3 regions of the Micromonospora craniellae genome follow, and region 1 is predicted to be linked to each of the others. Evidence: riboswitches for the same ligand, from Rfam matches in the RefSeq annotation. Region 1 holds a riboswitch; each other region holds the start of a gene.
The links. A riboswitch is a leader RNA that binds a small molecule or an ion and turns the genes downstream of it on or off. The one in region 1 is predicted to bind cyclic di-AMP.
Positions count from the first base shown of each region.

Region 2: it holds a riboswitch for cyclic di-AMP, as region 1 does, so the genes downstream of both, ID554_RS03290 (C39 family peptidase) here and ID554_RS14195 (C40 family peptidase) in region 1, are expected to answer to the same signal.
Region 3: it holds a riboswitch for cyclic di-AMP, as region 1 does, so the genes downstream of both, ID554_RS22950 (coiled-coil domain-containing protein) here and ID554_RS14195 (C40 family peptidase) in region 1, are expected to answer to the same signal.

Region 1 covers NZ_CP061725.1:3,180,012-3,187,578, reverse strand. The annotation lists gene ID554_RS14220 (hypothetical protein) at 1-258, shown strand, start outside; tRNA gene ID554_RS14215 (tRNA-Gly) at 314-387, opposite strand; gene ID554_RS14210 (zinc metalloprotease) at 601-1,605, shown strand; gene ID554_RS14205 (pyridoxamine 5'-phosphate oxidase family protein) at 1,674-2,207, opposite strand; gene dcd (dCTP deaminase) at 2,287-2,865, shown strand; gene ID554_RS14195 (C40 family peptidase) at 2,921-3,961, opposite strand; cyclic di-AMP (ydaO/yuaA leader) riboswitch at 3,975-4,110, opposite strand; gene ID554_RS14190 (C40 family peptidase) at 4,290-5,303, opposite strand; gene ID554_RS14185 ((Fe-S)-binding protein) at 5,557-7,567, opposite strand, start outside.
Region 2 covers NZ_CP061725.1:715,870-723,436, reverse strand. The annotation lists gene ID554_RS03295 (acyltransferase family protein) at 1-930, shown strand, start outside; cyclic di-AMP (ydaO/yuaA leader) riboswitch at 1,286-1,427, shown strand; gene ID554_RS03290 (C39 family peptidase) at 1,647-2,555, shown strand; gene ID554_RS03285 (DUF397 domain-containing protein) at 2,742-2,942, opposite strand; gene ID554_RS03280 (helix-turn-helix domain-containing protein) at 2,933-3,745, opposite strand; gene ID554_RS03275 (hypothetical protein) at 4,163-4,498, shown strand; gene ID554_RS03270 (DUF397 domain-containing protein) at 4,643-4,885, shown strand; gene ID554_RS03265 (hypothetical protein) at 4,965-5,408, shown strand; gene ID554_RS03260 (hypothetical protein) at 5,420-5,557, shown strand; gene ID554_RS03255 (CDP-glycerol glycerophosphotransferase family protein) at 5,615-7,312, opposite strand; gene ID554_RS03250 (bifunctional cytidylyltransferase/SDR family oxidoreductase) at 7,346-7,567, opposite strand, start outside.
Region 3 covers NZ_CP061725.1:5,053,776-5,061,342, forward strand. The annotation lists gene ID554_RS22935 (STAS domain-containing protein) at 1-284, shown strand, start outside; gene surE (5'/3'-nucleotidase SurE) at 288-1,112, opposite strand; gene ID554_RS22945 (1-phosphofructokinase family hexose kinase) at 1,109-2,098, opposite strand; gene ID554_RS22950 (coiled-coil domain-containing protein) at 2,310-3,386, opposite strand; cyclic di-AMP (ydaO/yuaA leader) riboswitch at 3,391-3,523, opposite strand; gene ID554_RS22955 (HelD family protein) at 3,686-5,800, opposite strand; gene ID554_RS22960 (alpha/beta fold hydrolase) at 5,895-6,839, opposite strand; gene ID554_RS32515 (hypothetical protein) at 6,986-7,108, opposite strand; gene ID554_RS22965 (hypothetical protein) at 7,321-7,567, opposite strand, start outside.

The DNA of each region.
Region 1 (7,567 bases):
GACGCGATCAATGCCTTCGCGGTTACCGGCATCCGTCGCCTCGGCCGGACGGAGGTCCGCCGCATCAACGACGAGACACGGGCGGCGAACACCTCCTACTGCGCAAAGATCCGCCGCGACGCCTCGGCCGACGTCCGCGTCGAGCTGGCCACCATCAACCGAATCTGGGGCTCACGTAGACGGGAGCAACGCGCCGTCGACCTCGCCTATCGACTGCTCTGCGCCCTGACACGCAGCGTGCACAGCACGCCCGAATAGCGGTCGGCATGAATGAAGCCCAGGTCGAGAGCGCATCCTGACCTGGGCTTCACGCTGGAGCGGGTGACGGGAATCGAACCCGCACTGTCAGCTTGGGAAGCTGATGTTCTGCCATTGAACTACACCCGCAAGCGGCACCACTGTACCTGAGCCGTCGCCCCGGTGCACCCAGCCACCCCCGCCGACCACCCCGCCCGGCCCGCCTCCGCATGCTCCGCAAGAAGTTGCATGCCGGCAACACATAAGCATTCTCAAATGTGTCTATACGTCGTAACGTCTGGCCCATGTTTCCCGCACGGCGCGACACAACCCCCGGTCGCGTCAACAGAAAGAGGTGGGCTTATGGGGCTCCGTCCCGCCGTCCTGCTGAACCGGCGGATCGCCGGGATCGCATCGACGTCGCTGGCGGTGGCGCTCAGTGTGGCCACGGTCGGTCTGCTGCCGGCGGCCACCACGGCCGCCATTCCGACGGCTGCCGCCGTCTCCGCCGACGAGGTGTGTGAGGACCCGACGGGCACGGCGGCCCGGGTCCGTGGTGACGCGGTCGTCAAGCACGACCCGAACGAGTTGACCATCGCCCAGGTGCACCAGCGGGAGGCGGAGTTCGCCGACCTGTTGCAGGAACGGGCCAAACGGGTCGGTCAGCGTGCGCTGAACGCCGAGGCCGCCGCAGCCTCGGTCACCATCCCGGTGGTGGTGCACGTGATCCGCAGGGACACCACCCGGGCCGGCGGGAACATCCCCGACTCGATGATCCAGTCGCAGATCAACGTGTTGAACCCGTCGTTCGCCGGGTCGACGGGCGGTGCCGCCACCGCCTTCGCATTCCAGTTGCAGAGCATCAACCGGGTCACCAACACGTCGTGGTACCCGATCCGGCAGGGCTCGACGGCCGAGCGGCAGATGAAGACCCAGCTCCGCCAGGGCACCAAGGGCACGCTCAACGTCTATCTCGGTGCGCTGAGCAGTGGCCTGCTCGGGTGGGCGACCTTCCCGCAGACCACGCTGAACGTGATGGACGGCGTGGTGGTGCTCAGCGAGTCGCTGCCCGGCGGCACCGCCACCAACTACAACCAGGGTGACACCGGCACCCACGAGGTCGGCCACTGGCTGAACCTCTACCACACCTTCCAGGGCGGCTGCGCCGGCAGCGGGGACCAGGTCGCCGACACCCCGGCGGAGGCGTCGCCAGCCTACCAGTGCCCGACCGGGCGGGACACCTGCTCCAGCACGGGGCTGGACCCGATCACCAACTTCATGGACTACACGTACGACACCTGCATGTACCAGTTCACCCCGGGCCAGGCGACCCGGATGATCAATGCGTGGAACACCTACCGCGCGTAGCGCGGGAGTCGTCGAGGCGTACCCCCCGGTGCCGGTCCCATCGTCAGGCGGGGCCGGCACCGGTCGGTTCAGGCCGCGCGGACATGTCGGGCCGTGCGGGTCGGGTGGGGCGTGGGCCGGGCGGCCTGCGGGGTGGCACCGGCCGGGTCGAGCCAGACCTGCACGGCTGGCTGGCCGACCAGCCCGCCGGTGGCGGCGCGCTCGTGGCGGGCGAGCATCGCCACGTCGACGGTGAACTCGAACAGACGCCAGTCGGCGTGCGGGGCGGCGCGGGCCGCGAGCGCCAGCCGGGCCACCGTGGCGTCGTCGGTGACCGGTCGGGCGCGGCCGGCGACGTACGCCTCGTCGTCGCTCTCCTCCGCCGGGAACGAGTGCAGCGCGTACCGCCCGTCGCGTTCCAGGTCGCGCCGCTTCGGCGAGTCGATCACGAAGCAGAAGAGACCGTCGGCGGTGATCACCGGGGAGACCGGGTGCACCCGGGGCCCGCCGTCGGCGCGGACCGTGGCCAGGTAGCCGAAGCCCGGGCCGTACTGCTGCAGGAGAAGGCGGATCCCGTCGGCGAGTCGAGGCTCGTCAGCGGTGAATTCGGACCAGGAAGCCATGCCGACACCCTATAGAACATACGTTCTAAGCAGGTAGTCCGACACGCAGGTCACGCATACCGACAGCTATGGTGTGGCGATGCTGCTCTCCGACCGCGACCTGGTCTCCGAGATCAAGGCGGGCACCCTGGCGCTGGAGCCCTTCGAGCCCACGCTGGTGCAGCCGTCCAGCATCGACGTCCGCCTGGACAAGCTGTTCCGGGTGTTCAACAACCACCTCTACACACACATCGACCCGGCCACCCAGCAGGACGACCTCACCTCGCCGGTGGAGGTGCCCGACGGCGAGCCGTTCGTGCTGCACCCGGGCGAGTTCGTGCTCGCCTCCACGCTTGAGCTGATCTCGCTCGGCGACCAACTCGCCGGCCGACTCGAAGGCAAGTCCAGCCTCGGCCGCCTCGGCCTGCTGACGCACTCCACCGCAGGCTTCATCGACCCCGGCTTCTCCGGTCACGTCACGCTGGAGCTGTCCAACGTGGCCAACCTGCCGATCATGCTCTGGCCCGGCATGAAGATCGGCCAGCTCTGCATCTTCCGGCTCTCCTCGCCCGCCGAGCACCCGTACGGCTCGCTCGTCTACGGCTCGCGCTACCAGGGTCAGCGTGGCCCGACGCCGAGCCGCGCCTGGCGGAACTGGCGTACCTGGCCGACCCGCTGACGACCGGCGGGCCTGCGCTGCGCAGACGCGGGCCCGTGGTCGTCCGCCCAACGACTCAGCCGGGTCGACCGAAACTGTGGATCGGACTGCTGTCCATCCGTTTCATCGTGATCGGCTTGCCCGCGCGGGAGGCGTGCACCACCCAGCCGCCACCGACGTACATGCCGACGTGGTGCAGGTCGCGGTAGTAGAAGACCAGATCACCCGGACGCAGGTCGCCGCGACCGACCGAGGCCGTGACCTGCCGCTGGCGCGCCGCGTTGTGCGGCAGCGCCACCCCGGCCCGCGCCCACGAGGCCAGCATCAACCCCGAGCAGTCGTACGCGTGCGGCCCCTCGGCGCCCCACGAGTACGGCTTGCCGATCTGGGCGCACGCGAAGCTGACCGCCTCACCGGCCGGGCCGCCCGGGTAGGTGGCCGGACAGGGCGCCGGCCGCAGCGGACCACCCCCACCGTCGTCGTACGCGCGCAGCCGCAACCGTTGCAACCGCTCGATCTCGGTGTCGATCTGCCGCCGCTCCACGGCCAGGTCGGCCGAGGTCAGGTTCAGCTCGGCGATGGTTCGGTCCAGCCCGGCCCGGGTGGCGGCGAGTTCGTCGCGCAGTTCACTCGCCTGCCGTACGTCCTCCCGCTGGAAGCGGGCGTACCGGTCGAGCAAACCGAGCTGTGCGACGACCTCGCCCGGCGACCGGCTGCCCAGCAGTGTGTTCACGGCGCGCACCGGCTCGCCCCGGTACGCCCGCGCGGCCAGCGCGCCGACCCGTTTCATCGCCTCGTCCACCTGCTGTTGCAGCGGGGCGATGCGGGCGGTCAGGGCGTCCGCCTCGCGGCGGGTGCCGGCCAGGTCCTGCCGGGTGGCGTTGTGCCGTTCGATGACGGCTTCGAGCCGGTTCCAGTCCTCGTCGATCTGGCGCTCGATGTCGTCGACCGTGGGGTCGGCGTGGGCCGCCGTCGCGCCACCGGTCAGCATGACGGCGGTCGCGGCGAGTGCGGCGAGTGCGGTGGTGCAGCGGTACCAGCGGGATCGCGACGCAGCCGTCGTCGGGCCGGGCTTCGCCGGCCGGCGCGACGGTGGCCGCGGGGCATGGTGTGCCACCGGGCTCCGTACTCCATTCTTCCCAGACCGCCTACCGGGTTAGCTGACGGGTTCGGGCACCCGGGACGCCCTACCGCGACCATCGCGGACTCACCCCGGAAAACCTGGTTCCCCGGCTCGCTTGGACTGCGACTCGGCGGTGTCGGACCGTCACCGCCCGGGATGGGCGATCCTGCCAGCGGGCCGACGATTGCCCAGCGTAGGGACGACCGGCGTCGATACGCAACACGTCCACACCGTCACTCTCGGTGCAGTTATCCGACAACAGGGAAGGCCCCCGGTCGCTTGACCGGGGGCCTTCTGTCGTTCCTGCGTACGCGCTCAGGCGTCAGCCGGGGCGGCGGAAGCCGGCGACCGGCATCGTCGTGATGGGCGAGACGTTGACCGGTCTACCGGCCCGTGGGGCGTGGACCATCGTGTTGTTGCCCAGATAGAGCCCGACGTGACTCACGTCGCTGCGGAAGAAGACGAGGTCACCGGGGCGGGCGTCGGCCCGGGAGATCGCCTTGCCCTCCCGCCACTGGGCACCGGTGAAGTGGGTGAGGTGGATACCCGCCGCCTTGTACGCGTACTGGGTCAGGCCGGAGCAGTCGAACGAGTTCGGCCCGGTGGCACCCCAGACGTACGGCTTGCCGACCTGCGCGCAGGCCGTCCGGATGGCCGTCCGGGCCGCGTCGCTGACCACACCGTTGATGGTCGGGCAGTTGGTGGTCTTGACCGTGGTCACCGGCAGCGACCGCTCCAGCCGCTTGATCTCGGCGTCGATTTGCTTCCTCTTCGCCGCCAGTTGTTTCTGCTTGGCCTCCTGGTCGACGATCAGCGTGTCGAGCGTGGCCTTCTGGTCGTCGTACTTCTTCCGGATCTTCATCACGCCCTCAAGCTGGCGGCGCTCATCCCAGGCAAGCCGGTCGAGGAGGGCCATCTGCTCACCGAGCTGGTCCGGCTTCGCGTTGAGCAGCACCGCGCCGAGTTCCTGCGAGGGGCCGGTGATGTAGTACCGAGAGGCGAGGCCGGCGACGCGGTTCATCGCCAGCTCCGCCTCCAGCGCCAGCGGCTGGATCTTCTTCTCCAGCTTCTCGGACTTCTCGCGGTTGACCCGCAGCTCCGAGCGCACCTTGTTGAACTGCTCGATGGTGGGTTCGAGCTGCTGCCACTGCTTGTCGATCTGGCGCTCGATCTCGTCCACCGACGGCTCGGCGTACGCGGGCGCGGCGAGCAGACCGGCACCGACCGCGGCGGCGGCGACCAGGACGACCAGGCCGCGTACGGCTTTGCGCAGCCCGCGCGCGGGGGTGGACCGTCCCGACGCGTGACGATGGAGGGGCATGGTTGCCACCGGCACCGACTCCTTTGCGACCGACCACCGGGCGTCCCGCGAGCGGTAGGGGGCGAGACAGACGACCCACGGCGGCCGGTGCCCCACATTAGGGGAACGCGCGGAGCGGAATCAAGGCGACCAACGGCTCATTCACCTTTGCGCGACCGACCGCACACAAAGGGTGTCGACCAATTCGTTACAGTTATCTACGCCAATACAAAAATCGGGGCGTGTCGGCATCCGCACGGATGCCGACACGCCCCGACGTACGCGCTGGTCACCCGGCGGCCGGCTCGCCCTCCTCGGCGCCCCGGGCCTGCTCGGGCTTGACCGACCGCAGCAGCACGCTGGCCACGTCGACCACCTCGACCTGGTCGCCGGCGCCCTTGCCGTTGACTCCGTCACTCAGCATCGTCGAGCAGAACGGACAGCCGACCGCGACGGTCTTCGCACCGGTGGACATGGCCTCCTCGACCCGATCCACATTGATCCGCTTGCCGATCCGCTCCTCCATCCACATGCGCGCGCCACCGGCGCCGCAGCAGAAGGAGCGCTCACTGTTGCGCGGCATCTCGACCAGGCCGTTCTCGGCGCCGACAGCGCTGCCCAACACCTCGCGCGGCGGGGCGAAGACACGGTTGTGCCGACCCAGGTAGCACGGGTCGTGGTAGGTGACGCCGCCGTCGACCGGCTGCACCGGGGTCAGCTTGCCGGTGGCGACCAGGTGCGCCAGCAACTGGGTGTGGTGCACCACCTCGAACTCACCGCCGAGCTGGCCGTACTCGTTGCCCAGGGTGTTGAAGCAGTGCGGACAGGTTGCGACGATCTTCCGCTTGGCCTTCTCGCGGCCCTCGAACGCCTCGTTGAGGGTCTCCACGTTCTGCTGGGCGAGCATCTGGAAGACGAACTCGTTGCCGATCCGGCGGGCCGGGTCGCCGGAGCAGGTCTCGCCCTCACCGAGGATGGCGAACGAGACGCCGGCCTCGTTCAGCAGCGTGGCGACCGCCCGGGTGGTCTTCTTCGCCCGGTCCTCGAACGCACCGGCACAGCCCACCCAGAACAGGTACTCGAAGTCCTCGACCTCGCCGACCCGGGGCACCTCGAATTCGAGGCCCTTGGTCCAGTCCTCCCGGGTGTTCTGCGGCGCTCCCCAGGGGTTGCCCTTGTTCTCCAGGTTGCGCAGCATCACGCCGGCCTCGGAGGGGAAGTTCGACTCGATCAACACCTGGTAGCGACGCATGTCCACGATGTGGTCGACGTGCTCGATGTCCACCGGGCACTGTTCCACGCAGGCACCACAGGTGGTGCACGACCAGAGCACGTCCGGGTCGATCACGCCGCCCGCCTCGGCGTCGCCGATCAGCGGCTTCTCCGCCTCGGCGAGCGCCAGCACATCGACGTGGGCGAGCTGCGCGGCGGTGGCCTTCTCCTCGCCGGTGAGGTCCTTGCCGCCGCCGGCCAGCAGATAGGGCGCCTTGGCGTACGCGTGGTCGCGGAGGCTGAGCACCAGCAGCTTCGGCGATAGCGGCTTGCCGGTGTTCCAGGCCGGGCACTGCGACTGGCACCGGCCGCACTCGGTGCAGGTGCTGAAGTCCAGCAGGCCCTTCCAGGTGAACTGCTCGACGTGCGCGACGCCGAACTGATCGGACTCCGGATCGGCCTCCTCGAAGTCGAGCGGCTTGCCCTCGCTCATCATCGGCCGCAGCGGCCCGAGACCGGAGCCGGACGCACCCGGCTTCCGCTTGAAGTAGATGTTGGGGAAGGCGAGGAAGCGGTGCCAGGCGACGCCCATGGTCACGTTCAGCGAGATCACGATGAGCCAGGTCATCGAGATCGCGATCTTGATGAGGGCGGCGATGCTGACCCCGGACTCCCAGTCCGGCAGCGCCGAGCCGACCGCGTGACTCAGCGGGGTGGCCCAGGTCGGGTACTCGAAGTGGTCGGTGGCGACCTTGAAACCACGGATCAGGAAGCCCATGACCAGAACGGCGAGGACGACCGTCTCGACGAAGTAGCCCTGCCACATGGTGGAACCGGTGAACCGCGACCGGCGTCCGGCCTGGCTCGGCCGGTTGGCCACCCGGATGGCGATCAGCACCACGATGCCGACGACACCGAGGATGCCGATCCACTCGGTGACCAGTCCGTAGAGCGCCCAGCCACCGATCAGCGGCAGCCCGGCGGTCGGCGACACCACCTCGAAGTACGCCTCGAGCACCAGGAGCGACAGCACGAGGAAACCGACCATCACGAACCAGTGCGCAGCGCCGACCACGCTCCAGCGGAGC
Region 2 (7,567 bases), 2.5 Mb from region 1:
CACCTGGTGATGTGGGCGCTGGCCATGCTCGCGGCGCTCTGGTTCGCCGACCCGATCAACCCGGTGGCCGCGCTGGAGAACCTGTTCCTGCTCCAGGCGTGGGATCCCCGACCGGGCTACTTCTACAGTGTCAACAACGTGAGCTGGTCGCTCTCCTGCGAGCTGTTCTTCTATCTGTGCCTGCCGCTGGCGCTGCCGCTGGTGCGCCGGGCCAAGCCGTGGATGCTGTGGGCCGTGGTGATCGCCGTGCCGCTGCTGATCCTGGCGCTCTGGCCCGGTCAGTTGCTGGTGCCGGAGCAGAGCCGCTGGTGGTTCACCCAGATCTTCCCGCTGGTGCGGTCGCTGGAGTTCTGGATGGGCGTGGCCGCCGCCGAGCTGATGTTGCGTGGGCGCTGGCGCGGCCCCCGGCTGCCGATGGCCACCGTGATCTTCGTTGCCACCTGGGTGGCGGCCTCGGAGTGGATCCGGGCCGAGCTTTGGGCGGCGCTGCTGTCGGTGGCGTACGTCCTGGTGATCGCGGCGGCGGCGGACGCCGACGTGCACGGCCGCCGGTCGCCGCTGCGTTCCCGGCTGATGGTCTGGCTGGGCGAGGTCTCGTTCGCCTTCTACCTGGTGCACGTCTTCGCGATCATGACGATCCTGCGGCTCACCGGGAACTGGGGCACCGGCCTGCCCGGTTGGTGGGGCGTGCCGGCGGTGATCGGGTTCCTGCTGCTCACCCTGGCGCTTGCCGCGCTGCTGCACCGCTACGTGGAGCAGCCGATGATGCGACGGCTCGCCCCGAGCCGCACCGGGGCCCACCCGCCGCCCGCCGCCGATCCTGCGCAGCAGTCCGCAGAGGCGTCCGCACCGCAGCCTGCCGGGCCGCCGAGGCAGCGCGCGCCGGGCGACGAGCCGAGTACCGCAAGTTGCCGCAACCAGCACCGTTGAGTCCATGCTGGACTGTTGTAGTCGGCAGCCCGATCTGCTGTTTTGTGTTTCGCTGACGGCCGGGTACGACGAGGCGGATCGAGTGAGTCCGGTCACATCGCTCGCCGGAGCGGACGCCGAGGTGAAAAACGCCCGAGACGTGACGCGATGCCCGGAGACATTGTCTGCGGGTGGTCCCGTTGTCACCGCCCGTTGCGTCGATCGCCGTCGGTCCCGTTGCGCGACATCTATGACCGAACGCCCGAAAATCAGCAAGCTGGATCATGTTTAAGCAGGTCAGGATGGGTTGGCAGGGGAATGGCCGGCCAGTAGTGTCGGCCCGTCCGATGCGGTACCCGATCGCAGGAGGCGACGCCGCATCGACCCGCCTAATCGTGGTCTCACGAACCGGGGACCCACCGCACCACTGGGGTGAATCCGCGAGCATCGGCTCACGGTAGGGCCAACTTCCCGCCCGAACCCGTCAGCTAACCCGGTCGGCGGTGTCGGAAGGAGCTTTCCTCTCGTGCAGCCCCTCGTGGTCCCCTTCTTGTTCCTCCACGGCACCGCGGTGCCCGCGCCCACCGGGCCGTCGGCCACCAGCTGACAGCGGCCACCGCCCCCGCCCGGTCGTCCGGGCACACCCCTCGCACGGCCCGTCCGCGTACTCGGGCGGTCCTCGGCAGGACCTGTCGAGCTGACCGCCGGAGCGACTCGCCGTGCCTCCCTGAGCCCCCGTGGAGGACTCCGTGAAGCAGACCGTCACGCGCCAGCTACGCCGGCTGGCCACCGAACGCCCTTATCAGGTCGCCGCCGCCTCGGCCGCCGCGCTGGCGCTGGCCACCGGCGCCGGTGCCGTACTCGTCGGCACCGAGGACGCCCCGGCCACCGCACACACCACGACCGCCGTCGCCGAGTCGCGCGGCGACACCGCCGTCTCCCGCGCCGACACCCGGGTGGAGCCGCCCCCGTCGACCCTGCCCAGCAGCGCCGTCCCGAGCAGCGCCGTCCCGAGCAGCGCCGTCCCGAGCAGCGCCGTCCCGAGCAGCGCCGTCCCGTCGCCGTCGCCCTCGCCGAAGGCCACCTCGGCGGCCCCCTCGCCGGTGGTCACCAGCAAGAAGGCCGCACCGAAGCCACCGGCGCGCAAGGTCCTGGACTACGACTTCCAGGCCCAGATCACCGGGTACTACTGCGGCCCGGCCGCGGTACGCAACGCGCTCAGTGCCGCCGGGGTGAATCGTGACCAGGATTCCCTGGCCGCCCAGCTCGGCACCACGTACGCCGGCACCAACTCGGCCCTGGACACCACCCGGGTGCTCAACGCCACGCTCAAGGGTGCGCCGTACTCGACCACGATGCTCCGGGGCGGCTCGGCCACCCCGGCGCAGATGGACCAGCTCCAGGCCGACGTGGTGAAGGCGATCACCGGCGGGCGCGGTGTCGTGGTGAACGTGGCCGGCAGCGCCACCGACACGGGCGGCCGCTGGCACTCCTTTCCCGGTGGCCACTATGTCGCCGTGGTGGGCTACGAGGACGACGGTCGACTGGTCAAGATCGCTGACTCGGCCAACGCGTCGTACTACTCGTACTGGATGACCACCATCGACCTCGCCCACTGGGCCGCCACCCGCGGCTACTCCTCCTGAGATGTAAGGACGAGATGTGCGGACGAGATGTAAGGAGGGGTCCCCTGCTATCGCCTCGTGCATAGCAGGGGACCCCTCCTTACATCCGGGTGTGCGCGGCCGGTGGACGGCCTTGTGGGCATGGTGCGCACCGAGCATGGAGAAGCCCTCGGTCGTTCGACCGAGGGCTTCCGCGTCGTACCGGGATCAGGCGTGCCGGTCGAGCATCTTCGCCAGACCGACGAAGCTCGCCCACGACACCGGGGTGAAGGCCAGCGTGCCGCCGTCCCGGTCCTTGGTGTCGCGCACCAGCACGACGCCGGACAGATTGTCGGCGACCTCCACGCAGTCGCCGCCACTGGAGCCGCTGCGGGTGGACTTGCGCCAGGTCGCGCCGTTCAGATCCATGGCTTCACACAATCCTTCATCAGCTCGATCGACTGCCGGCCAGACAGTGCCTCGTTGCGCACGGTCTCCCATTTGGACAGCAGGGTATTGACGTCTTCGTCCTTGTCGGCGAGGACTCCGCCGAGTTGGGTCTCGATATTACCGACCCAACCATCGTCCGTGCTCCTTGCCAGGATGAAGGGGCCGGTCAAACCAGCGTGCATCCCCACGCCGACAGGCACGAGGTGCACGCTGATGTTGGGTCGTTCGGCGAGGTCGATCAGGTGGTGCACCTGCTCGACCAGCACGTCGTGGAGGCGCTCGTCGACCCGCCGGAGCACCACCTCGTCGATCACCGCGACGAACTGCGGCGGCTCCTCCTGGTCCAGGACCGCCTGCCGGGCCATCCGGTTCGCGAGCCGTCGCTCCACCCCGGCGTCGGTCAGGGTGTCGTCACATCGGATCACCGCGCGGGCGTAGCGTTCGGTCTGTAGTAGGCCCGGGACCAGCGTCGACTGGTAGCACCGGAGTTGCCTCGCGGTGCGCTCGGCCTCCAGGTAGGGCAGGAACCACGCGGGCTGGCGCAGCACCTCGGCCGTCCGCAGCAGTTCCTCGAACATGCCTCCGGTCTCCAGGACCTCGTCCGCCCGTTTCGCGAACGGCCTGTCGACCGGGCGGGTGCCGGTCTCCACCGCCGACACCAGGGATGCCGAGTAGTTCGACCGTCGGCCGAACTCCTCCTGGTTCATGCCCGCTGCCGTCCGCAGCCGGCGAAGCTGAGTGCGGATCAGCTCGTGCAGGTCGGAAGGCTGCTCACGTTCCACGTCACCTCCAGGGGATTCACCAAGATCGCCACGCTGCCGTCAGGGGCCGGATCGGCGCACCAGGACGCCGCCGTGGCCAGCGTCGATGCCTTCCGACAGTAGTCCTGTCCTCACCAGACTGTCACCCATGCGGATCTGCTTCACGCCGTGCAGAGCTGGGGCGGGTTCTGCTCCGGGGCCGCCCGTGACATCCCCCCGTGCGCGGGCGGCCCCTCCCGATCCCTAACCGACGGAGGTCGACGTGCGTACGCACCCGTACCAGTGCCCGACGATGGTCCTTCCGGTTCTGCCGCAGCGACGGCGCGGCGCTCCGCTGCCCGGGTGGATGCGCCAGCCGACCCAGGCGCTTCCACTCCATGGCCCCGGACCGACCGGCTTCCTGACGCCGGCTCAGGCGTGGCGGTCGGGTGGTCGGCCGTGCTGACCACCCAGCTCGCGACGCCTGGCCGTGGCCCGCACGCCGACCGCCCGGGCGGCTCAGGCGGGAACACTCCGCACACTCCGGCGCGACCGACCTGGTTCTGCCGGGTCGACGGGCAGCCGTGGCCGTGCGGTGAGGCCAGGCTGCTGCTGCCCGTGGAGTTCCGGGGGAACGTCCCCGGGCTGACGATCTATCTCGCCGGCCTGATGTACGAGGCCATGCGCGACCTCTACCAGCTCAACCCGCACGACGGCCCGGAGCCCGAGGAACTGTTCGACAGGTTCGTGGCCTGGGGAGCAACTCGCCGGCCCGTTGTTGAGGGGGCGAGCTGATGCAGCCCTGCCAACCGAGGGTGAGGGGACCTCCGTACCCGCCGTTCCGCGAGTCGCCCCAGATTTGTGATCGCACCAAGGTAGGACATAACGGATGCGGAGGCCGCACCTTCGCGCATGCGAGAGCACGGAAGGTCCACTCTCATGTTCCAGCAGAATCTGTACGCGCTGCCGATCGACGGCGCGCGGTTCACAACCTACTGCGGCGGGAACCTCGGCGGCGACAACGAGACCTGCGCCGAGGTCGCCCCGATCCCCGGCGTCGCCGACGCCTACGTGGTGCGCGACAACAAGCAGGTCGGCGCGGGCAGCGAGCTGCGCTTGACCGGCGGCGAGATGGACAACCTCGCACTCGGCTGGGTCCGGGACCGGGGCCTGACCGCCTGACCAGGGCACCTGGCAACAGCTCCGGCCGCCCTCGAACGGCAACGGGGGCGGCCGGTCCACAGCACAGAGAAGGACGCAGATGCGCTGGGAAGGGCATTGGCACGGCTTCGGTCCATGGGTCGGTTCGCGTGCCGACTTCGCCAAGGAGGGGCCACGCAGACCTGGCGCGGACCTCGGCGACGCGGAGACACAGATCTTTCTCGCCAACACCATGACGCCCGTACTGACCGGCCACTGGCTCCTCCGCCGGAACCAGGCCGCCGCCGAGCGGACCTGGACCGACGTGGCGGACGCGACAGCCTGGATGAGACAGGTCCGCGAGGCGAACCCGGCTGCCGGGTTCGGCGGGCCGCTGCTGACCGTGCAGGAGCGGATCGAGCGACAGCGCACCAGCCTGGTTCTGGGTAGCGACGTGGCATGGGGCTACTACACCCCGGCGTTCAGCTATGTCTCGTTCGCGGCCGTCTGCTGCCCCAATCGCTTCCTCCCCGGCATCGTCTGCCCGTCGCCGCCACGTACCTGACAGGAGTAGCCATGTCGCTCGGTCTCCTACTTCCCCCAGACGGCGTCGCCGAGCTGATGGACCGCTGGCCCGACGAGCCACGCGTCTACCAGCGCCCGCCGACCGAACTGGATCGCACCGTCACTCCCGAATGGCTCTACACCACCTAGCGCGATCAGCCTGGCCCCGGCTCTTTCGAAGACAGCTGGGGCCAGGCGGGCTGGCGGTCAGGTGGCGGTGGGCAGCGCGGCGTCGGCCGTGGTCCGCGGTGCCGGGGCGGTCCAGGTCGGGTCCAGCTCCCGGCGGGCGGCGGCGAGGAACGCCTCGGCGTACGACTCGGCCGGGAAGTCGCCCAGGTAGCGCCGACGGGTCGCCCAGCGCGCCTCGGCGAGCGGATCGGTGTCGAGCAGCCGGGCCAGCACGTCGTCCAGGTCGGACATGTCCCGGTGCAGCACGTAGCCGGTGGCGGCGAGGGGGAACCGCTCGACGAACCGGTCACCGTCGACACCGGTGTCGGTGACCACGTAGGGCTTGCCCGAGTACAGCCAGTCGGAGACCACCCCGGAGACATCGGACACCAGGGCGTCGGCCCGGTTCACCGAGTCGGCCAGGGTGAGCCGGCCAGCGGCGGCGCCGAACACGTGCTGGCGGCCGGTGCGGGAGCGGTCGGCGGCGAGCAGTTCGTGCAGCCGGGCCAGGCGCCGGGCCGAGGCCGGATGCTGGTTGGTGTACGGGTGGGCGCGCAGGATCACCGTGGCGCCCCGGTCGAGCAGCCGCCGCAGCAGCGTCTCGGCCATCGGCAGCGAGCAGTAGTCGGCGTCGGCGTGGTGGCCGGTCCAGGTGGGGGTGTAGAGGACGGTGGGGTTCGCCAGCCCCCGCGTCGGCTGGTGGCGTACCTCGATCGCCTCGACCTGCGGGCGGCCTACCACCACGAACTTCTCGGCCGGGATGTCCACCCCGGCCCGGGCGTACCGGTCGATGGCCGCCTCGCCGGCCACGAAGATCCGGTCGAAGATCGCCGACACCGGGTTGGCGCTGGGCGCCTTGTCGCTGTCGCCGTGGTGCAGTTGGACGTGGGTGAGCTGGGTGAACCGGATGCAGTGGCTGTTCTTCGCGCCGTGGTTGACGTAGAACGCCACCCGCAGGCTCGGCACCAGCACCTCGTCCATGGTGCGCAGGGTCGGGCAGTAGACCACCGGGGCGGTGGTGGCCGCCGCGACGGTGGGCAGGAGCTCCGGCTCCCGCAGCATCACCACGAACGGCCGACCGATCCGTTCCAGGTACGGCAGCCACATGGTGACCTGGTACTCCGACCCGGGCGGGGCGGAGAAGTGCAGCACGAACTCCGGCTGGTGCCGGCGCAGCGCCCGGGTGACCGCCGATCCGCCGGCCGCCGGCCGGAACCGGCGGCGGGCCAGGTCGAGGGCGACCGCCCCGGCGGCGGCGCCGACCGGCAGGCAGAGCAGCAGGGCGACCACGGCGGGCAGGCCGGCCAGGGCGGCCACGGCCAGCGCGGCGAGCAGCCCCGCCACCGCGTCGTCTCCCCGGGCGGCGACCTGCGGCACCCAGGTGCGTACCGGCAGGTTGGCGGCGCGGATCTCCAGGTTGCCCGCGGTCCGCAGCGGCCCGGTGACCAGCACCAGCCCGAGCAGCACGAGGGCGGCGACCATCAGGAACGGGTCGAAACCGCCGTCGAGCTGCCGGGCGTAGCCGACCAGGATTCCGGCGGCGAGCAGGGCGGTCTCCGCGACGCTGTCGGCGCCGGGTCGCACCCGGCGCTCCCAGACCGTCGCGGCGAGCGCGGCCACCGCCAAGCCCAGCCCCCAGGTGGTCGCGCCGGTGAGCGCGAGCACCAGGACCGCCAGGACCGCCCCGCCGGTGGCCAGGCCCCGGGCGGTCAACTTCGTGACCAGGTCACCACGCATCTCGGCGCTGCCTTCGTGCTCGGCGTCGGCGGGTCAGCCGACGCGGGTGCCGCTGCTGGAGGCGTCGGCCTGGGTCGGGACCGGGGCGGAGGTCGGCGCCTCGCCGGGCGGCCGGCGTACGTCGATCACCTGACCGGTGAGTTCCGAGATCAGCACGTCCAGCGAGGCCTGGGCGACGGTCTCGGCGGCGAGCAGGGTGTGCTCGGGCTCCGCGCCGAACGCCTTCGTCCGCATCGGGGTGGCCGTCCGCTCCGG
Region 3 (7,567 bases), 1.9 Mb from region 1:
CGTACGAAGTGAAAGAGGCCATCGCCGAAGTGCTGGCCAAGGGGCGGCCGACCCGGATCGAGCTCAACATGCGGCTGGTCACCTTCATCGACTCGGTGGGCATTAGCGCGATGGTCGCCGGCTTCCAGACGGCAGAGGTCAGCGGCGTGAAGCTGATCGTCACCCAACCCAGTCGGTTCGTGCACCGACAGCTCTGGGTGACCGGCCTGCTCGGCCTCTTCGGCGCACCGGAGCCGTACTACGCCGGTGCCGCCGCCACCCCCGAGGTCCTCCCCGGCGGCTGACCGTCAGTCGCCGTCGAGGCCGGACAGGTTCACGTCGGCCACCTCGGTGACGGCGCGCACCGCCGTCACCGTCGCGTACCCGTCAGCCAGCCACGCCAGGTCGGTACCCGGCTGCACCGCCTGACCGGGTTCCTCCAGCGCGGTACGCACGAAACCGTGGCCGGACTCGGCGACGGTCATCTGCACCTGACCGAAGGTGGCCAGCCCGGCCCGGCGTACGCCACGCAGCCGGCCCAGCGGCACGTCCGGCGAGTTGACGTTGAGTACGCTCTCCACCGGCCCGGCGGTCAGCCGGGGGAGCAGGTCCAGGGCCACGTGTGCGGCGGTGGCCCAGTTCCGTTCGGCGTCGCGTACCCGGGCTGCGGCGGCCACCGCGGCACCCCCGCTGACGGCGGTGGCCTCACCGGCCGAGAGCACGTCCAGTGACACCGCCAACGCCCGGCAGCCGTTGGCGGCAGCCGTGAACGCCGCGCCCACGGTGCCGGAGTGCAGCACCGCCCGGCCCGCGTTCGCTCCCCGGTTGATGCCGGAGAGCAGCACCGACGGCGGCGGCCCGAACGCGCCGTGCACGGCGATCAACGCGATGAAGCCGGGCGATCCGCCGACCCCGAAGGCCGGCACCCCGTCCAGCTCCGCCAGCGGGTGCTCGCGGACCACCACCTGCCCGTCCTGCTCGATCGCGCTCATCGCGGCGCTGGTGCCGCTCGCCTCCTCCAGCGGTGCGGCGACCACCACGTCCAGCCCCCGGTCGACCGCGGCCCGGGCCAGCGCCTGGATGCCCGGCGCGGCGATCCCGTCGTCGTTGGTGATCAGCACACGCAAGGTCATGCGCCACCCACCCGCTGGGCCAACTCGTCCGGGGTGGTGCGTTCCTGCGGGCGGATGCCGGCCGGCTCCAGGCGCACCCGGTCCACCAGCCCGGTGATCGAGTCGAGCCGACCGGTGCCCAGCCCGTGCCGGGTGACGTTCAGTGCGCCGGCCGCCGCGCCGGTCCGGATCGCCGTCCGTACGTCACCTCCACGGGCCACCACGGCGGCCACGCTGGCGGTCATCGAGTCACCCGCGCCGCGTGGGTCAGCCGCCTCCAAGCGGGGCATCCGCACCTCGAACACCTCGCCGTCGACGAGTGCCAGCGCCGGCTTGTCGGCCCGGCTGACCACCACGTTCTCGGCACCGGTGGCGTGCAGGTCGTAGATCGCCCGGGTGAGCTGCTCCTCGTCGTCCTCGGCCGCGCGGCCGTCGGCGATCAGCTCCTCGTGGCTGACCTTGACGAAGAAGACCCCACTCTCCAGCACTGCCGTCAGGTGGTCGCCACTGAGGTCCACCACCACCCGGCTGCCGTTGGCGCCGAGGTCGGCGGCGAAGCGCCGGTACAGGTCGGCGGGGACCAGCGACGGGTCGTTCGGGCCGCTGAGTACGCTCACCGCCGCGCGCAGCCCCTCGCCGAGCGCCAGGTTGTAGAGCTCGTCCAGCTCGTGCCGGCTCAGCGGCTGCCCGGTCACGTCGACGATCTCCTGGCGGGTGCCCTCGCGACGGTCGTGCACGTACCCGCCGCTGCCGCCGGAGTCCCGCGCCACCACCTTGAGGTCGACGCCCTCGCTGACCAGCAGCGGCTCCAGCACCTGCCCGATCTCGCCGCCGAGCGCGGTGCAGAGCACCACGTCGACGCCGTGCGACAGCACCATCCGGGCCTGCCAGATGCCCTGTCCGCCGGGGTGCAGGTGTAGCTCCGGAGTCTCGTTGGGCTGGTCGATCGTGACCGTGAGCAGGGGCGTCGGCGCGAAGACCATCACATGTCCGGTCGTGGCGCTCATGACGCACCGTCGCACTGGGCCCGTTGCGGTCCACTCATAACCGTTCCTCCCGCTCGCCCGCGAAATGTCCGCTTCGATGTCGACGGTAACGAAGGTGGCGCGAGAACGCGCGGCGACGGGCGGGGCGCGCCCGAGGCGACCGGGCCGGGGGCGGGAACGACGACGCCGGGTGGGTCGACCCCGTGGGGGCGCTCCACCCGGCGTGCGCGGGTCAGTACACCGACAGGTGCACGTGGTTGGTGTGGTCGCTGGACGGGTCGCCACGCGCGCCGCTGTACGTGCGCCAGCCGCTGCTCGGCAGCCAGATCTGCTTGTACCAGATCACGTAGAGCACGGCGAGACGGTCGGCGTTGTTGACGTAGAACGCCGCCAGGTTGTTGCCGTACGTCCGGTCGCCGCCGGTGGCGACCCCGCCGAAGCCGTTCTTCTGCGCCGCGAAGTCGCAGGCCCGACCCTTCGGGTGCTCACCCGAGCCGCCCGCGCGGTAGCAGGAGACGTACCGGGTGAAGCCGGCCGCCTTGGCCTGGTTGAGCGCGTGCAGGGTGCGCGGGGTGATGCAGCCGTTGGCCGGTGTGGGGTCGTTGACGCTGCACGACTCGGCCGGCCAGGATCCGTTGGCGTTGCGCGGCGCCGGCTTGGCCGTGGGGCTGCTGGAACCGCTGCTGCGTGCGGGAGCCCGGCTGGCCGCCCGCTCCTCCGCCGCGGCCCGTTCGGCCCGCTCGTTGGCCACGGTCAGCGAGCGCTCGGCCTGCTCCTTGCGCTTGGCCATCACGGCCACCTGCTTGCGCTGCTCCTGCACCTCGACGTCGAGGGCCTGCTTGGTCTTGCTGACCTCGTCCCGGGTGGTCCGCAGGTCGTGCAGCGCGCGTTCCTCGTTGGCCGCCACCGCGTCCAGGGCCGCCGCGCGGTCCATGAAGCCGGCCGGGGAACCGCTGTTGAGCAGCGCCGACGCGGCACCGAGCCGGCCACTGCGGTACGCCTGCGCGGCGATCTCAGCGACCTTCGTGCTGCGTTCGGTGAGCTGACCCTCGGTCGTGGTGAGCTGCTCGGCAAGCTTCTTCTGCCGGTCGACCGAGCGGTCCAGCGCGGTCTTCGCGTCGAGGTAACCCTTGCTGGCCGCCTCCAACTGGGCGCGGAGCGCCGGGGTGCCGCCCTCGTCACCGACGTCACCGGGTGCCGCGGAGGCGGCGCTGAACGGTGCGAGCGCGGCGCCCAGGGCGAGGGCGAGCCCTGCGGCGATCAGGGCCGCCGTACGGGCGGCCGGTCTCACGGTTGCCACTGCTGGCATGCACATGTCCTTCCGTCAGCCGCCGACCGGGTTAGCTGACGGGTTCGGGACGGAAGATCCCTACCGCTGGACGCGGATGCACCCCTGGAACATGGTTCCCCGGTTCGCCCTCGCGGGCGATTAGGCGGCGATCACCGCCGGCACCGGTGGGTGCCGCCTGGCGGAGACCGGGTACGAGCCTACCGGTGCTGGTGGGACCGGCGCAGCCGGTGTGACTCGTGGTGTTCGCCTGGTCACCAGTAAACCAGACATAAGGGATTCTTGTCGCTTTTCGCTTCAGTGGGGGTCGGCGGTCCGGGTCAGCCGATCGGGTCGATCGTGGTCAACCGCTGGGTGGCCCGGGACAGGGCGACGTAGAGCGTGCGGACGCCGGAACCGGGATCGGCACGGATCTCGCCGGGGGCGACCAGCACCACGCCGTCGTACTCCATGCCCTTGGCCTCCAGGCTGGTCACCACCTGGAGACGCTCGCCGCCGAGCCCGCCCAGCCAGGCCGCGACCTCGTCCCGGCGCGGCACCGGAGTGATCAACCCGACGGTGCCCTCGACCTCGCCGAGCAGCGCGCTCGCCGCGGTCAGCACGCTGGTCTCCAGCTCCGCCGCCGGCACCACCAGCTCCACCGGGTCGACCCCGGTGGCGCGCACCGCGGTGGGCAGGGCCAGCTCCGGGTACGCCCGCCGGATCTCGGCCGCCGCCACGGCGAAGATCTCCGCCGAGTTGCGGTAGTTGGTGGTGAGCGTGAACCGGTGCCGACGGCGGCGACCCAACGCCTGGTCCCGGGCCCGGGACAGCTCCTGCGGATCCCCCGTCCACGCGGTCTGCGCCGGGTCGCCCACCACCGTCCACGAGGCCAGCCGGCCGCGCCGGCCGATCATCCGCCACTGCATCGGTGACACGTCCTGCGACTCGTCCACCACCACGTGCGCGTAGTCCCGGTAGTCCTCGGGCCGTTCCCGGGCCGCCTGGCGAGCCGCCCGCTGCCGGTCGGCGAACGTGCTCAGCTCGCGCACCCCACCGGCGAGCTGGAACGGGTCGCGCTTCGCGCGGGCCGGACGGACCGGTTTGCCGAGCAGCGCGTCCAGCTCGTCGAGCAGCGCCACGTCGGCGACGGTCGGCCCCTCGGCGGCCAGCCCCCGGTACGCCTGCTCCAGCAGCCGGATCTCGGCGCGGGACAGCAGCCCGGCGGCGTACCGGCGCAGCCGCTCCGGATCGGCCAGCCAGCCGAGCACGTGCCGGGGATGCAGCCGGGGCCACCACGCCTTGAGGAAGTCCCGGAAGTCCGTCCGGTCGATCAGTTCGTCCTCGAAGGCCCGCTGCTCGGGCAGCCGGGGAATGCCCAACCGGCGGGCCTGCGCCCAGAGCGCCGCCAGTACGCCGTCGAAGCCGGCCCGGCGCACCTCGTTGCGCCGTGCGCCCCGGGACAGCGCCCGCTCCCGGACGGCGTCCAGTTCGGCCCGCTCCAGCCGCAACAACTGCCCCCGGTAGAGCAGCCGCAGCTCGGCCGGGGAGTCGGGCACACCGTCCCGGGTCGCCCGCTCCAGCAGCCGACGCATCCGCAGCGACCCCTTGACCGCCGCCACCTCGACCGGGTCGGTGCGGGTGGCGACCAGCCCCGGGAAGAGGGTGCCCAACGAGTGCAGGGTGGCGGTGTCCTCACCCAGGGACGGCAGCACCGAGGCGATGTACTCGACGAACACCGAGGACGGGCCGACCACCAGGATGCCGCCCCCGGCGTACCGGCTGCGGTCGGAGTAGAGCAGGTACGCGGCGCGGTGCAGGGCCACCGCCGTCTTGCCGGTGCCCGGACCGCCGGAGACCAGGGTCACCCCGGAACCGGGGGAGCGGATCGCCTCGTCCTGCTCGCGCTGGATGGTCGCCACGATGTCGCGCATGCCCCGGCCGGTGGTCCGGGACAGGTTGGCCAGCAGTGCGCCGTCACCGACGACCGCCATCTCCGCCGGGGCGGTGTCCGGGTCGAGCAGGTCGTCCTCGATCCGGGTGACCCGCTCCCGGCTGGACTGGATCGTCCGGCGGCGCACCACACCCAGCGGCTCGGTCGGGGTGGCCTGATAGAACGGGGCGGCGGCCGGAGCACGCCAGTCGACCACCAGCGTCGCGGCGTCCTCGTCGCGGATGCCGAGCCGTCCGACGTGGAACACCTGCCCGTCGCGCAGGTCGAGACGGCCGAAGACGAGGCCCTCGTACTCGGCGTCGAGCGCGTGGCGGCGCTGCGCGGCGTGGAACACCATCGCGTCCCGCTCGACCAGCGCACCGAAGTTGCCGACCCGGGCCAGCCGGTAGCCGTCCCGCTCGGCGCGGACCGCCGCGCGGCGCAGCTCGGACAGTCGCGCGTACACCCGGTCGAGATGCCGCTGCTCGACGGCGATCTCCTGGTCCAGGGTGCTCTGGTCCACCTCTTCGTTCTCCTCGTCACGCCGGCCCGGCCAACCGCATGAGATTACGCCCCACCTCACGGGCGTGCGGAGGCAGCGTGTCCGAGTGCGATCTCTATCGGCGGCGGGCGCGACCGGCGGCGGAGCGATGGCCGGCGGGCCGGGCGTCGGCGAGAACCTGACGCAGGACGCCGGAGAGGGCGGCGGTCACCTCCTCGGGGCGCTCCATCATCAACATGTGCCCGGCACCGGGGCAGACGGTCAGCTCGGTGGCCGGCAGCGCGGCGGCGATCGACTCCGCGCACGGCGGCGGGGTGAGCCGGTCCCGGTCGCCGACCAGCGCCGCCGCCGGCAGGTGTGCCAGCGCGGCGAGCGTGGCCAGCCGATGCTGGGCACCGAAGGAGGCCCGGAAGCCGCCGATCGAGCGCAGCGAGGCGCGGGCCACCGCCGAGGTCACCAGGCGGATGTCGGTCGGGTCGCAGTGGTCGCCGAAGAGCATCCAGCCGATGCTGGGACGCAGCGCGCGCAGCAGGGCGCGGGGTGGACGCCAGGCCCCGCATCGGGCGAGCACCCCGGCCCCGGTGGTCTCGGCCAGCCGGATGATCCGGGCGATCCGGGGCGACAACCCGTAGACGGTGTGGGTGTGCCCCTCGGCGGTGGTCGAGACGAAGACCAGCCCGGCCACCCGGCGGGCGAAGTGCCCGGGGTGCCGGTGCGCGTACTCCATGATCGTCATGCCGCCCATGGAGTGACCCGCCAGCACCACCCGCCCGGTCGGTGCCACCGTGTCCAGCACCGCGGCCAGGTCGTCGCCGAGCTGGGCCAGCGTCGCCGTGGGCAGCGTCATGCAGCTCGACCGGCCGTGCCCGCGCGCGTCGTAGCTGACCACCCGCACCGACCGGTACGCCGCGCGAAGCGCCGCCACCTGCCGGTGCCAGCTCCGTCCGTCCAGCGTCCAGCCGTGCAGCAGCACCGCCGTGACCTCGGCGTCCGCCGGCCCGTCGGCCTCCACGTGCAGACGTACGTCGTCGCCCAGTCGCACCTCGACCGGATCTGGCATCGCCACCTCCCCAGGCACACGCGGCCGCGTAACACCGGGGATACCCGGTGGTAACACCGGCTACCCGTCATGAGACCACGCGGATCGGGGTGCTGAGAAGATCCCGGAACCGGGCACGTCCCCGGGACGATCGGGTCAAGCTGAGGTCATGGCGGTGTCGCGGACAGCCCGGCCGTCGCCGGGCGGCCGGCGGCACCCCGCGTGCCGCGCTGGCCGACCTGCTCGCCGGCAACCGACGCCTCGTCAGCGGCCAGCCGGTGCACGGGCACGACGTGACCGCCGCCGCCGCGAGCGCCTCCGGCGACCAGCAGCCGTACGCCGTCCTGCTCGGCTGCATCGACTCGCCCCGCCGGAGCGCTGGCCCACCTGATCGACCGGATCGCGCCCGCGGTGACCGAGGTGGGGGGGGCGGGGGTGGGGACGCGCGAACGCCCGCCGGGTGGGCCCGGCGGGCGTTCGTGGTGGTGCGGGAGGTGGGGGCTCAGCCCTCGAAGACGCCGGCCTCGACCAGGCGCTTCTCGGTGGCGTCCCAGCCGTCGCCCGGGTGGGCGGCGTTGAGGCCGTTGATCTCCGCCCGGATCTTGGTGGCGTGCCCGGCGGCAGCCAGCACCCGGATCTCCTCGACGAAGGCCTCGGAGTCGGTACGCAGGTGCGCGGTCTTGCCGTTGGTCAGGTTCCGCACGTAGGCGTGCTTGCCGCCGTTGAGCGGGATGAGGTACTTGAACTCG